Regions from separate parts of the Clostridium thermobutyricum genome, predicted to be linked through region 1. Evidence: riboswitches for the same ligand, from Rfam matches in the RefSeq annotation. Region 1 holds a riboswitch; the other holds the start of a gene.
The links. A riboswitch is a leader RNA that binds a small molecule or an ion and turns the genes downstream of it on or off. The one in region 1 is predicted to bind cyclic di-GMP.

Region 1 (6,392 bases):
AAACCAAAGTTTTCTAAATTATTTAATAAATTTTTTGCTGTTTCTTTTTGGTCAGGGCTTTCATTTATAGAAAGAGCATTTTTTATATTGTCTATAAAATCATTATATTGATTTTGACTACCATAATTTAATATTTCATTTTTTATTTGTAAAAGTAAATCTGTCATTGGCATTGGATAATATTTTAAAGCATTAATTATTCCATTGCTAACATTTATATAATCTTCTACATTTGTATTTTTTTCTGATTTTAATAAATTTATTTTATCTAACCATGCACGAACATTTAAAGGCTGAACTTCTATTGCCTTATTTATTAATATCATTTTGTTTTCATTTGAGCTTTGTGAATTTGCCATCCATAAATATTCATTTGATTTTCTTAAATTACTGTCATCTGCTTTTTCATATAATAAATCATAATTTACTACATTTCCACTAGTTGCTATTCCTTTTGACCAACCACTAATATCTGATCCAGTACTTTGTGACCATCCAAATATATTGTTTCCAATAGTCCAAACTTTATTATCATTATAATAAATAAATGCAGCATGTCCTGGTTGTCCAACTAATCTAGCTGGTAATCCAAATACTTGACATGCAATGCTTCCTAATTCTGAAGTTGAACCACAAACTCCACCATTGCGCCAAACATTTAGTATAGTTGGATTTTTCCCATAGAATCCACTTTGGAATACACTTTTTCCATCATAAGTTATATTGTAATGTATTGTATATGCAATATCATTTATATCTTTTATATTTATAAACGCATTATGATTTTGCATTATTATTGCTCTTGCAGTTGCTATTTGTGAATTAGGTAATCTAGTGTCAACAATATAAGTTAAGTGTGAAACATCTAATGTTTTAAAAATTGGTAACATTCCACCTTCTGAATTTAATTTTTCAAATATATTATATCTTTCTACTGGACTTCCAACTGAGCCACTACATGGCCAAGCCGGAATTGGTGTTGCATTTGATAAAGCTACTGCTATTGCAAGTTTTAAATTAAATCCACTTCTTGAATTTGTGTATGTGTTCCATATATTTGACCAAACTTGTAGAGCATCTAAATCTGTTCCTCTTTGCTGTCCTGGCTCTAGATTTGTTCCATCTGGACTTGGTCCATTTAAATATTCTGTTAAAGCTGTATTATTATTTAATAACCAATTTATAAAATCCTTATTACTTTCACTCTTATTAAAGAAATCTTGAAGGTTTTGAACACCTACTCTATCAATTAATTCTTTTTGAAGTAAAGAACTTTGAACTTTTCCAGTTATTAAATCATTTATATTATCTGAATTTATATTTTTTACATTTAAATTATTGTTTAATCCATTTACATAAGAACTTATTTCATTTGAATTAGTTAAATTTACTCCATTTGCTCTTGTATTTTCTTTTACTAAACTTAAATTATTTTCATTGTTAGCACTTACTACATAATCTCCATTACTTTCTGTATTTGAGCTAACTTTAATATTAAATTCTTGTCCGTTTATCTCTAATGAAATAGTATAGTTTTCTCCTTCTTTTATTCCATTTAAAAAGTCAGAGTTTATTATTCCTTGTAATTCATTTTGTCCATTTTCTTTTAAGCTTTGTGTTTCTTTTGAATAAACAACTTTTCCACTTGAGTCTTTTACTATAATTTTTTTATTTCCATCTAATATATCTTTTGATTGTCCTTTAGCTAAAACAGAGTTTACTACTAAATTTCCGTTATCCCAATAAACATTTGTAGTATTTGCTTGTTTTCCAAAATTAACTTTAACTAATCCATCTTTAGTTATTTGGAAGTATTCCCATTCTCCAGATATATTTCCTAAAGCCTGAGTTCCATTTAAAATTACTGGTTTAGAAATTTTATTATTATAGGAAATTCCAATTATATCTCCATAATTAAAGCTTTTACCACCTAAAGCTTCTTGCAAAATGCTTGTACTTCCATTATTTATTTCTGATGATAAAAGTTCTTCTCCATTAGAATTATATAATTTTATATTTAAATAATTTTCTTGTCCATTTCCAAAACTATTTGTATAATTGTTAACTTCTATTCTCATTGTATATGGATTAAATATTATATTAGATTGTATTTTTCCGTACCAACCATCATTGTTATAAAGATTTATAGAGCTTTTTTGTAAATTTATATCTTTTTCTAATTTTGGTTTAACTATTGTATTTATATATCCTTTTGCTGAAACAATTATTTTTGTATCTTGATTAAATCCGTTACTACATTCTATTTTTATATTAAAGTTTCCATTTGCATCTGCTTTTCCACTAAAAACTTTTTTATCCACTGTTACATTAACATCTTCATTAGGGCTAACCTTCCCTATAATACTTGTACTTGTTACTTTTTCTCCACCTAAAATATCTAATCCATTAACATTTATAAATTTATCTTGTATACTTTCTAACCCTTTGTTTGTAATAACAAAATCTTCCCTTTGTCCTGTTGTATTCCCTATTTGTTTATTATCATTAAAAACATTTGCTTTTATTAATCCTTCAGTATAAGAAATTTGAACTATATCTCCCATATTAAATGTTTTTCCATTTATACTATTTATAAATCCATCTAAATCATCAATTTTATTTGATGTGAAATTATAAATAACATCACCATTATTAGGATTAATTATTTTTATATCTAAATCATTTCCATAAAAAGTTCCTGTATATGTTTTATCAAGAGGTTCCTTTGTTGCTGAAATAGTTTTTTGTAATGGATCAAATGTAATATTACACATTGGTATATTTGTATCATTTACTACTTCAATTCTATTTTTTACAATGTTATAAATATTAGTATCATATTGAACCTTAACTGGCATTGCATTATCTTTATTTACATATACTCTTATAACTGAACCAACTGTAATATCACTTGTTGGTATTGTTGTAGTAAAATCACCATTTTCATTTGATTGAACTATTTGATTTTTATTATTAAACCAAATATTAACTTTAGTGTTTGGCGTAGTCTTACCACTTACTTGTGTATTGCTTTGTCCTGTATATAAAATAGGATTTACTTTTAAATCTTTATTTTGTATCTCTTCTAAACCTGATTTAGTTATTTGAAAATATTCTGTGTTTCCAACACAATTTGTTTTAAGAGCTCCATTTGCATTTTGCACACTTGGCTCTCCTATGGAAAGTCCAACTTCTTGATTAACTGAAATAGCGATTATATCTCCATAATCAAACCTTGTATTATTAATTTCTTTTACAAAATTATCAGTTTTTCCTTCTTGAACATTTATATCCTTTAAAGCTTGTCCATCTTTATTTCCAATTAATTTTATATTGAAATAATTTAATGTGCTTGTACCAAATATGCTATTTTCAGCATTTGCATTTATTTTCATATTTATAGGATTAAAAGTAAGCTTTACTGCATTTCTCTTATTTGCATTTTTAAAAATTATTGAGCTTTTTGATATTTGAAGTCCTGTACTTATTCCTGGTGTAATTTCAACTGGAATATGGTTTTCTTCTGAAACAATAATTTTTGTATTAATATTAAAGCCTTCTGAATCATTTATTTTTATATTATAGTTTCCATTAGCATCAGCTTGTCCAAAAAATTCTTTATTATTAACAGTTACTTTTAGCTTTGCATTAGGATTAGCTTTACCTGTAACATTTGTTTCTGTTATTTTATTTGAAGTTAAAATATTTAATGGATTTACAGTTATATCTCCATTTACTTTTTCTAATCCATCTTGTGTTATTTTAAAATATTCTTCATTTCCAGTTGAATTTCCTATATTATTATTGTTATTTAATACATCAACTCTTGTTTGTGATTTATCAAAACTAATTCCTATAACATCTCCATAATTAAAGCTTTGATTGTTTAACATAGCATCTAAAGTTTTTGTTGTATCATTTCCTTTTATAACTTCTGATTTTATTATTGATGAATTTTTTAAATTATAAAGAGAAATTTTCATACATTGTGTTTCTATATGACCTAAATATGGATTATATCCAGAAACACTCATCTCTTTAGTTAGAGGATTAAAGCTTACGATTCCTGATAATGTTCCCCACCAATTATAAATATTCAACTTACTATTAGCTAATTTATAATCATTAGTATTTATTGTAGACTTAATTGTTTCTTCCATAGCACCTTCTGGTTGAACACCTATATCAGAACCACATTTTATACTGCTAGGCAAATCATATGAGAATTCTCCATTACTATTTGAAGTTGTATTATAACTCTTTCCATCTGCTACAATATAAACTTTTTTATTTGCTTCTGTATTTCCTGTAACTACTGTTTTGTCTATTCCATATAGAGCTTTCAAATTTTTAGTTTCATTAGTTACTTTCTTTAATCCATCTTTATTTATTTGAACATATATTGTATCTTTTGATTTTTCTTGCCCATTTAAGCTCATAAATAAACCATTGGATTGTATTTTTAAATAATCTCCATATTTAAATGTTAAGCCTTTAATATAACTATTAAATTGGTTATTAGTATTTGCACCTTTAAATATTTTTGTGCTTTCTACTGTTCCATCATTATTATATAAAGTTACTGTATAAACATCTGCCCAAGTTGCACCACAAAAATATATTGGATTACTACTTGTTGTTGAAGTAAATTTCATTTCATTAGTGTCAAATCCTAAAGTTAAAACTTTATATATTCCTCCCCAATTTCCATAAAGAGTTATATTAGAATCATTTAATGAAATAGCCTTACTACCATTTTCTTTAGTATTGGTAGTTTTGCTAGCTTTTGCATTAACAGTTTTACTAGCTTCTACTTGAACTGGTTTGTTATTTAAAGTAGTTGCATAGCTACTTAGTGAAGGTGCTACTGAATAACTTGTTACTGCAGCTATACATATGACAGACATTATTTTTTTCTTATTCATTTTTTCATCTCCTTAAAATAAAAATTCTAAATATAAAAATTTATTCCCCTAAAGATTCCAATCCATTTTGGCAAAAAAATAAGACTAGTCCCGAAAGATAGTCTACTAATCAAAAAGATTAAAACTTTTCGGCAACTGGCTGACATAGTTTAAAACTTTAGTCCCTTTAGCTTTGCGTCCCAAGGTTTCCCAAGGTTTGCCTATTAAATTTATAAAAAGATATTACCATATACTTATGTATAATTTTTTAATATAAATATAAATTTACTTCACAAATATTATAAATTTTTACTATAAAAAAATACCCATTGTCTATTATATCCAAAGGGTATTTTAATGTTATTACGTAAATTATAGTTTTATTTTTTTGTTCATTTAATATATGTTTAGATATAGATTGTTAATAATAATTATAATTAAATTGAACTTTCTCCCCAATATAAATTATCTTCTTCAATAATATTTGCAACTATTTTATAATGCTCTCCTATGCCTTTGTAATCAGATGCCAAGCTCATTACTAATATCGCATTATTTAATATAAACGGTCTCGGAGAAGATTTTAAAACTTTTTCATGATATTTTTGTGTTAAACTATGATCTGTTATTTTTATAAAGCTATATTCATGTCCATTATGAAAAAAATTTGCAGTAATTCTATGTGGCTTAAACCTATCTATCCATAATTTTAGTTCACAAACTTTAAACATTATTAATGAATATTTTTTTAATTGTTTTTCAATCTCTTCTATGTGTACAAAATTAGACGCATTATAAAAAATATAATCTTGATTCATTAAATAATTGCTTATCTCTTTCTTAGTTGCAGTCCCAACCTTCTCAATATAATAATTATCATCAATTATATAATTTTCTGGTTGATATCCGCAATTTTGTTTCCCTTTTAATTGAACTCTAATTATATCCATTATCTCTACTTGATTTTCTTCGCCCTCATATATTAAATCGTTATCATTCAATGCAAAATTGGAATCTTTATCTTCTGATACTAATCTAATAAATTTACCATTTTCTTTATCTATACCAGCCACACAATAGCCACCATTTTTATCTGATTTAGTTAAAATTATAACCTCTTTCTCCATAATTATCCCCCTTTATATATGAATTATATTAATTTTTTCATTCTTTAATGTATTTCTCACATATTCTGCAACTAATCTTCTATGACAATGTTCTGCACTATCCTCACTACATAAAAAACAAATTTTATTCAATTTATTTTTTAAATTTACTTTAATATAATTATCTATATTTCTTTCAACAAGTAACTTATTAAACTCTTCTTCATATTTTTCCCAATCTATTTTCTTCTTTTTATAATTATCTAAAATCTCTTTTGTTGGACTAAAATTAGTATCATGAATATATTTAACTGATAAAATCTTTCTTAAAAAATACTCTAAATCTCTTCCTTTTGAAAATCCAGCTAACTGTGTTGAATTA
Region 2 (6,392 bases), 1.7 Mb from region 1:
TTATCAGTTATATTTACTAAATGATATCCTTCTGGTATATTTGGTGTTTTTAAATTTGTTTTCTTTCCTAATTCCCCAGTTGCACTTTCTGGAGTTCCTATAATTTTTCCATCTAGACCTTCTATACTTATTGTTGTTTTTATCTTACTTGAATCTGGTATTTTCCCTGGATTTAAATTTATATTTATCATGCCATTTCCCATTACAACCCATGCTTGATTCTCTGGACAAACAAAAGATGCTGGCATTTTAGAAGTTAAATATGTTCCATTTCCTGCATTTTGATAATAATCAAGCTTCTTTATAGTATAGTTTACTGCCCCAGGTATATATTGTGTAAAATATCTTGTAAATTTACCGTCCTTATTTTTTATATAGAAATATATATTTCCCGCTGATTGGGAATTAGTATAAACATTAACTGTTCCATCTTTTGCTATTTTAACTTGTTTTAATTGCTTTATTTCATTAACTTGACTTGTTGTACTAAGTGGATTTAATGAATAATATACATCTTCACCATTATATTCTTCTGGTAACTTTGATTTTACTTTAATTTGAAACACATCTAAAGCATGAAATTCAACTCCTTTCATTTCATACGCTAAAGTACACTTACTTAAATCAAATTTTTCGAATTGTGAATTAGCTATATAAAATTTTACATTTAATGGTTTGTTTACAGGAATATCATTACCATTTTCAGCTTTCGGAACTATATAATGCTTTACACCATCTATCATTGTAGTTTTAATTTCTCCAACTGTAACTTGTCCATAACCTTCAACTTCTACATAAAGATATTTTCCACTTATATCTTTATCACTACTAAAAGTTATATTATTTAATGATATATAACTTGCTTGATCATAAGCATCTATATTATTAGTAATATTTGAATTATTTTGCTCTTGAACTTTTATATTAGCAACATTATTAATATTATCTGCATGAGCAATTACAGGATTCATATAAATTCCTCCTACAATAGTTGCAGTTGCTATAATAACAGCTATTTTTTTCCTATTCAATGAATTTCCCTCCTAAAATTAAATTTACATAACTTAAATTCTTTTTATTAAAATAATTCTTTATAAATAAAAAGACTGATTTTTTCAATTTCTATTGAATAAATCAGTCGGTTGCACTACTAGCTCTATACATTTAAAGTGCCCAAATAAAAAATGTATTTCAAAGCTTCAGATTTTATATTAATTTTAAATATATTTTATTTATTAATCTCTATATAACAAAAAATGTATTTTTAAAAATAAAAAAACTGATTTTTTCCAATTTCTATTGAATAAATCAGTCGGTTGCACTACTAGCTCTATACATTTAAAGTGCCCAAATTAAAAAATGTATTTCAAAGCTTCAGATTTTATATTTTATAAGATTTTATAAATTATTTTTTATAAAAAACATAAATGACTATAACAATTATACATATTTTTTTATTTTTTTTAATAACCATATATTTTTTAATATTAACTTTATATTCATTTTTTTATTCATTACTTATATAAAATATATCTTAAAAAAAATTATTTTATATAAAGCAATCTAAAATAAATTAATACTTTTTTAAATTTAATTACAAATTCTGTGTAATGTATTTATAAATATGTAGTTTTATAAAAATTCTACAAATAAAAAAGATAGATATAAAATAGTTATATCTATCTTTCTAATTTTATATTTATTATCTTGAGCTTGAAAGTGAATCTTTAACTGTATTTGCTTCACTCATAAGTTGTTTAAATAAAGGTGCTGCTTGCTTGTTACTATCTAATGAATTCATAGGTGCCTGTCCGTATACAAAATATTGTCCGTTTATTACTTTAGTTATTTCATTGTCTAAAAGTCCATCCATTTCTCCATTTCTTTCAATAGATAACATAAATACTGGCTCTTTTACGTCCTCTGAAGTGAAATTAATTATTATTCCATCACCATATTCTTTTATTAATATATGATTTACCCAATCTGCTGGAATAGTAAATTTTATTCCTAAAGCATTATCAGTATAAACTACATTTTTTGAAGTTGAAACTATATCACTATTTTTCTTATTTAATTTTACATCATCAGCATTTTTTGATTTTTCTTCTTTTTGTTCTAGTGCTTTTCTTTGCTTTTGAAGTTTTTCTTTATCTGCAGCTACTTTATTTGCTTGTTTTTGATTTTCTTGTTGAATTTGATTTGTTATCTTATTCATATCATTAGATATTTCTTCTTTTTGAGCTTCTGTTGCCTCTTGTAAGTTTATACTATTTAAGATTGTTTTTGCAGAATTAATATCTCCTGATTTTATAAGCTTTTCACCTTCAGTAATTTTTTGTGATATTTCTTTTGTGATATTTGATTTTTCATTTGAATTATTTGTTTTGTTAGTTGTATTACTTGTTTTTTCTTTAGTACTACTTACTTTATTTTTTTCTGATTTTTCTTTTTCAATTATCTCATTTTTAAGATTATTTATATCATCTTTTATTGCATAATTTATATAACTGCTTGGTATGTTATTTATATAATTTTCTGCTTCAGTTAAATTATTATTATCATAACTTTGTTTTGCATTTTCATAACCTTGTATTATATTTATTAAATCTAATACTTCTTGATTATTTTTATCTTTATTTTCTACTTCTTTAAAATCTTTTAAAGCTTCTGTATAATTTTTTTGGCTTAATGCTGTTTTGCCTGCTTGTAATTCTTTATCTATAGGATTTGAATTTCCACATCCTACAAATATTCCCCCTGCTATAACTGCAGCCGCAACTATTACAACTGCTATCTTTTTACTTCTTTTAATCATTTTGTTTACTCCTTAAAGAATTTCCTCTATTGTTTACTAAATTACCATAAATTATAATTTTCTATTCTATAAATATCAATATAAACAAATTTATTTAACATAATATTAATTTAGTATACTTTGTTAGCTTCTATAATACAGCTTCCATTTTCATTTATCTGTTCTTTAATTTTTACAAAATTATTTTCTTCAAATATTTGATTAATCATCTCTAGATTTATCAAATTTTTATTTTCTATATTCATAGTAAAATTATCATTAACATCTATTACTCCAAGGTAATCATGAATATTTCCATATTCATCTTTAGTAAGTTCTTTTTTTACATTCATTATATAATTTGACATAAAAAAACCTCCTTGCATTTTTATTATGCCAGAAGGTTTTCTTTTTTATTCTTCTTTACTTTCTATTAATTTAAGTGTCTCTATTTTAGATAACTCCTCATGTCTTGAATATTCTACTTCGAAATATCCTCTTCCTCCTGTCATTGCCTGAAGGTCTGTTGCATAGGTATATAATTCACTTTCTGGAACTTCAGCTATTACAGTCTTCACCTCTCCTTCTCCTTCCATTCCTAAAACTCTTCCCCTCCTCTTATTTATATCTGAAATTATATCACCCATACTTTCATCTCTTATATAAATATTTACCTTCATTATAGGTTCTAAAATTATAGGTTTTGCAAGCTCTATTCCTTTTTTATATGCTATAGAAGTTGCTATCTTAAATGCCATTTCTGATGAATCTACAGAATGGCTTGACCCATCATAAAGAGTTGCTTTAAGCTGAACTAATGGATATCCTAAAAGAACTCCTTTTTTCATACAATCTTCTAAAGCTTTTTCAACTACTGGTATAAAATTTCTTGGAACAGCTCCTCCAACTACATTATCTACAAATTCTAATCCTTCTTCTCCATCTAATCTTCTTTCAAATTTTATTTTTACATCACCATATTGTCCATGTCCTCCAGATTGCTTTTTATGCTTACCTTGAACATCAGAATGACTTGTTATAGTTTCTTTATAATTAAATTTAGGCTTTTTAAATAAAACCTCTGCTCCAAATTTCTCTTTTAATTTACTTTCTACCACATCTAAATGAAGTTCTGATACTCCACTTATAACTAATTCTCCTGTAACTTCTCTTCTTTCTAATTGCAAAGATTTATCTTCTTCTATTATTTTGCTTAATCCAATATTTATTTTATCTTCGCTACCTTTATCTTTTGGATAAACAGCCTTATGCATCATAGGCTTTCTAAAATTTAATTTATCATAAACAACATTATAATCTAATGCAGTTATTGTATCTCCAGTTTCTAATGAATCAACTTTTGCTATAACTCCAATATCCCCTGCAATAATCTTATTTGCTTTTTCTGTATTTTTTCCATTAATAAAATATAGATTTGATATCTTTTCTTCTTTTTCTTTTAATCTATTTATAACTAAATCATTACTAGAAATTTCTCCTGTAATCACTCTAAAAAATGATAGTTTTCCTGCAAATGGATCAATAGAAGTTTTAAATATAAATGCGGAAAATTTTTCTTCTTCATCTAAGCATATATGGTCAGTTTCATTATCCTCTCTAATACACTTTTGAGCTAATGAAAATTCTGGATCTGGAAAAAATCTAACTATATTATCTAAGAGACTATCCATTCCTATTCCATTAGTTGCACTTCCACACATTACTGGTGCTATTTCTCCTCTTGCACAACCATCTAAAAGCCCTTTATATAATTCTTCAGAAGTTAAAAAACCTTCATTAAAATATTTATCTAATAATTCTTCTCTTGTTTCAGCAACAGCTTCAGTAATCATTTGCTTACATTCTGCTACTTTTTCTAGAAGCTCTTTTGGAATTTCAGTTTCCTCAATCCTTTTAGTTTTATAGTTGTAAATTTTAGCTTTTTCTGATATGACATCAATTATTCCTCTAAAGTTTTCTCCTATTCCAATTGGATATTGAACAGGCACTACACTTATCCCAAAAATTTCTTTCAATTCATTTAATGTCTTATCAAAATTTGCATTTTCTCTATCTAACTTATTTATAAAAAATGTTCTTGATAATTTAATCTTATTGCAATAATCCCAAGCTTTTTCTGTTCCTACTTGAATACCAGATACACCACAAACTACTATATTGGCTACATCAACAGATCTCATTCCTTGAATACTTTCACCATAAAAATCAAAGTATCCTGGAATATCTAAAAGATTAATTTTTATATTATTTTTTTCTATTGGAATAACTGAAAGAGATATAGAAAATCCTCTTTTCTTTTCTTCTGAGTCAAAATCACTTAAAGTATTTTTATCTTCAACACGTCCCATTCTATCAATTAAACCTGTTGTATAAGCTATTCCTTCAACTAAAGATGTTTTTCCTGTTGCTCCATGTCCTATAAAACCAATATTTCTAAGATTTTTAATACTATAATCCTTCATATCTCCCAGATTGCTTATTTTACATTTTATGAAAGCAATCTTTTCACCAGCCTTTCAAAACTCTTTTCTTTATATTTATGAAAAGGTTTAATACAGTATGAGATATTTAGCTATTAAATAATTAAATTATTTAAAAATAATAAAAATTAGTATTTTAAAATTATTTTATGTATACTCCTTTAATGAAAAAAGAAAGGATAATAAATTATTATCCTTTCTTAATCTTTACTAATTATAACAAACTACTATAGTTCCAGGAGTTATATTATCAAATACTGTTTGTGCAACTTGTGGTGGTAAATTTACACATCCATGAGATCCACTTGTTTTATATATATCTTTACCAAATTTATCTCTCCACCATGCATCATGAAGTCCTATTCCCCCATTAAAAGGCATCCAAAACTTAACTGGAGTATCATAATCTTTACCTTTTAAATGTGTATTAGCTTCTTTATATTTTATATAATATACTCCTTGTGGAGTAGCATCATTTTTACTTACATTTCCTGTAACAACATCACTTTGAACTATAAGCTTTCCATCTTTATAGTACCACATATGTTGTGTTGAAAGATTTACCTCTACATAAGTATTTCCTAATCCAACAGTTCCATAAGGCAATCCTTTTTGTGAATAAATAGGTTTTCTCTCAATTTGTTTTCCCTCTTTTATTTCTGATATTAAAGTTTGAACTTCATCTGAAACATTTATTTTCCATCCAAAGTCTCCACCTGAAACTGTTGCAGTGTTTCCTAATGAAGTTTTAAATGTTCTAGTTTTTCCAACTGTATTATATTTAGCTGCTAATGAATTAACAAACTCTGTTACTAATTGATTACTTACTACAACATTCATATCTTTATTTACTGATAACCACTTATGAATAGTACTTCCATCAACTACAATTTTATTATTTCCTATATCATAAGTTACTTTAGAAGACACATATTTATTTAATTCCTTTTGAGCTTCAATAACTTTTGGTGAATTAGATAAATATGTTGGATTTTCATAACAATTTAAATTTTCTAAATTTATTTGTTTTTCTCCATTTTCAATAGCATTTAAAATTGCTTCTGTTGCCTTGTCCTTATTTAGCTTATTTCCGT

Region 2: it holds a riboswitch for cyclic di-GMP, as region 1 does, so the genes downstream of both, HMPREF1092_RS17030 (hypothetical protein) here and HMPREF1092_RS08335 (discoidin domain-containing protein) in region 1, are expected to answer to the same signal.

The regions. Positions count from the first base shown of each region.
Region 1 covers NZ_KB850956.1:1,783,607-1,789,998, forward strand. The annotation lists gene HMPREF1092_RS08335 (discoidin domain-containing protein) at 1-4,925, opposite strand, end outside; cyclic di-GMP riboswitch class I at 5,053-5,136, opposite strand; gene HMPREF1092_RS08340 (dual OB domain-containing protein) at 5,342-6,031, opposite strand; gene HMPREF1092_RS08345 (DUF488 domain-containing protein) at 6,044-6,392, opposite strand, start outside.
Region 2 covers NZ_KB850956.1:106,844-113,235, reverse strand. The annotation lists partial or broken gene HMPREF1092_RS17030 (hypothetical protein) at 1-1,031, opposite strand, end outside; cyclic di-GMP riboswitch class II at 1,128-1,211, opposite strand; cyclic di-GMP riboswitch class II at 1,302-1,386, opposite strand; gene HMPREF1092_RS00515 (hypothetical protein) at 1,703-2,818, opposite strand; gene HMPREF1092_RS00510 (hypothetical protein) at 2,929-3,165, opposite strand; gene HMPREF1092_RS00505 (elongation factor G) at 3,211-5,280, opposite strand; gene HMPREF1092_RS00500 (L,D-transpeptidase family protein) at 5,509-6,392, opposite strand, start outside.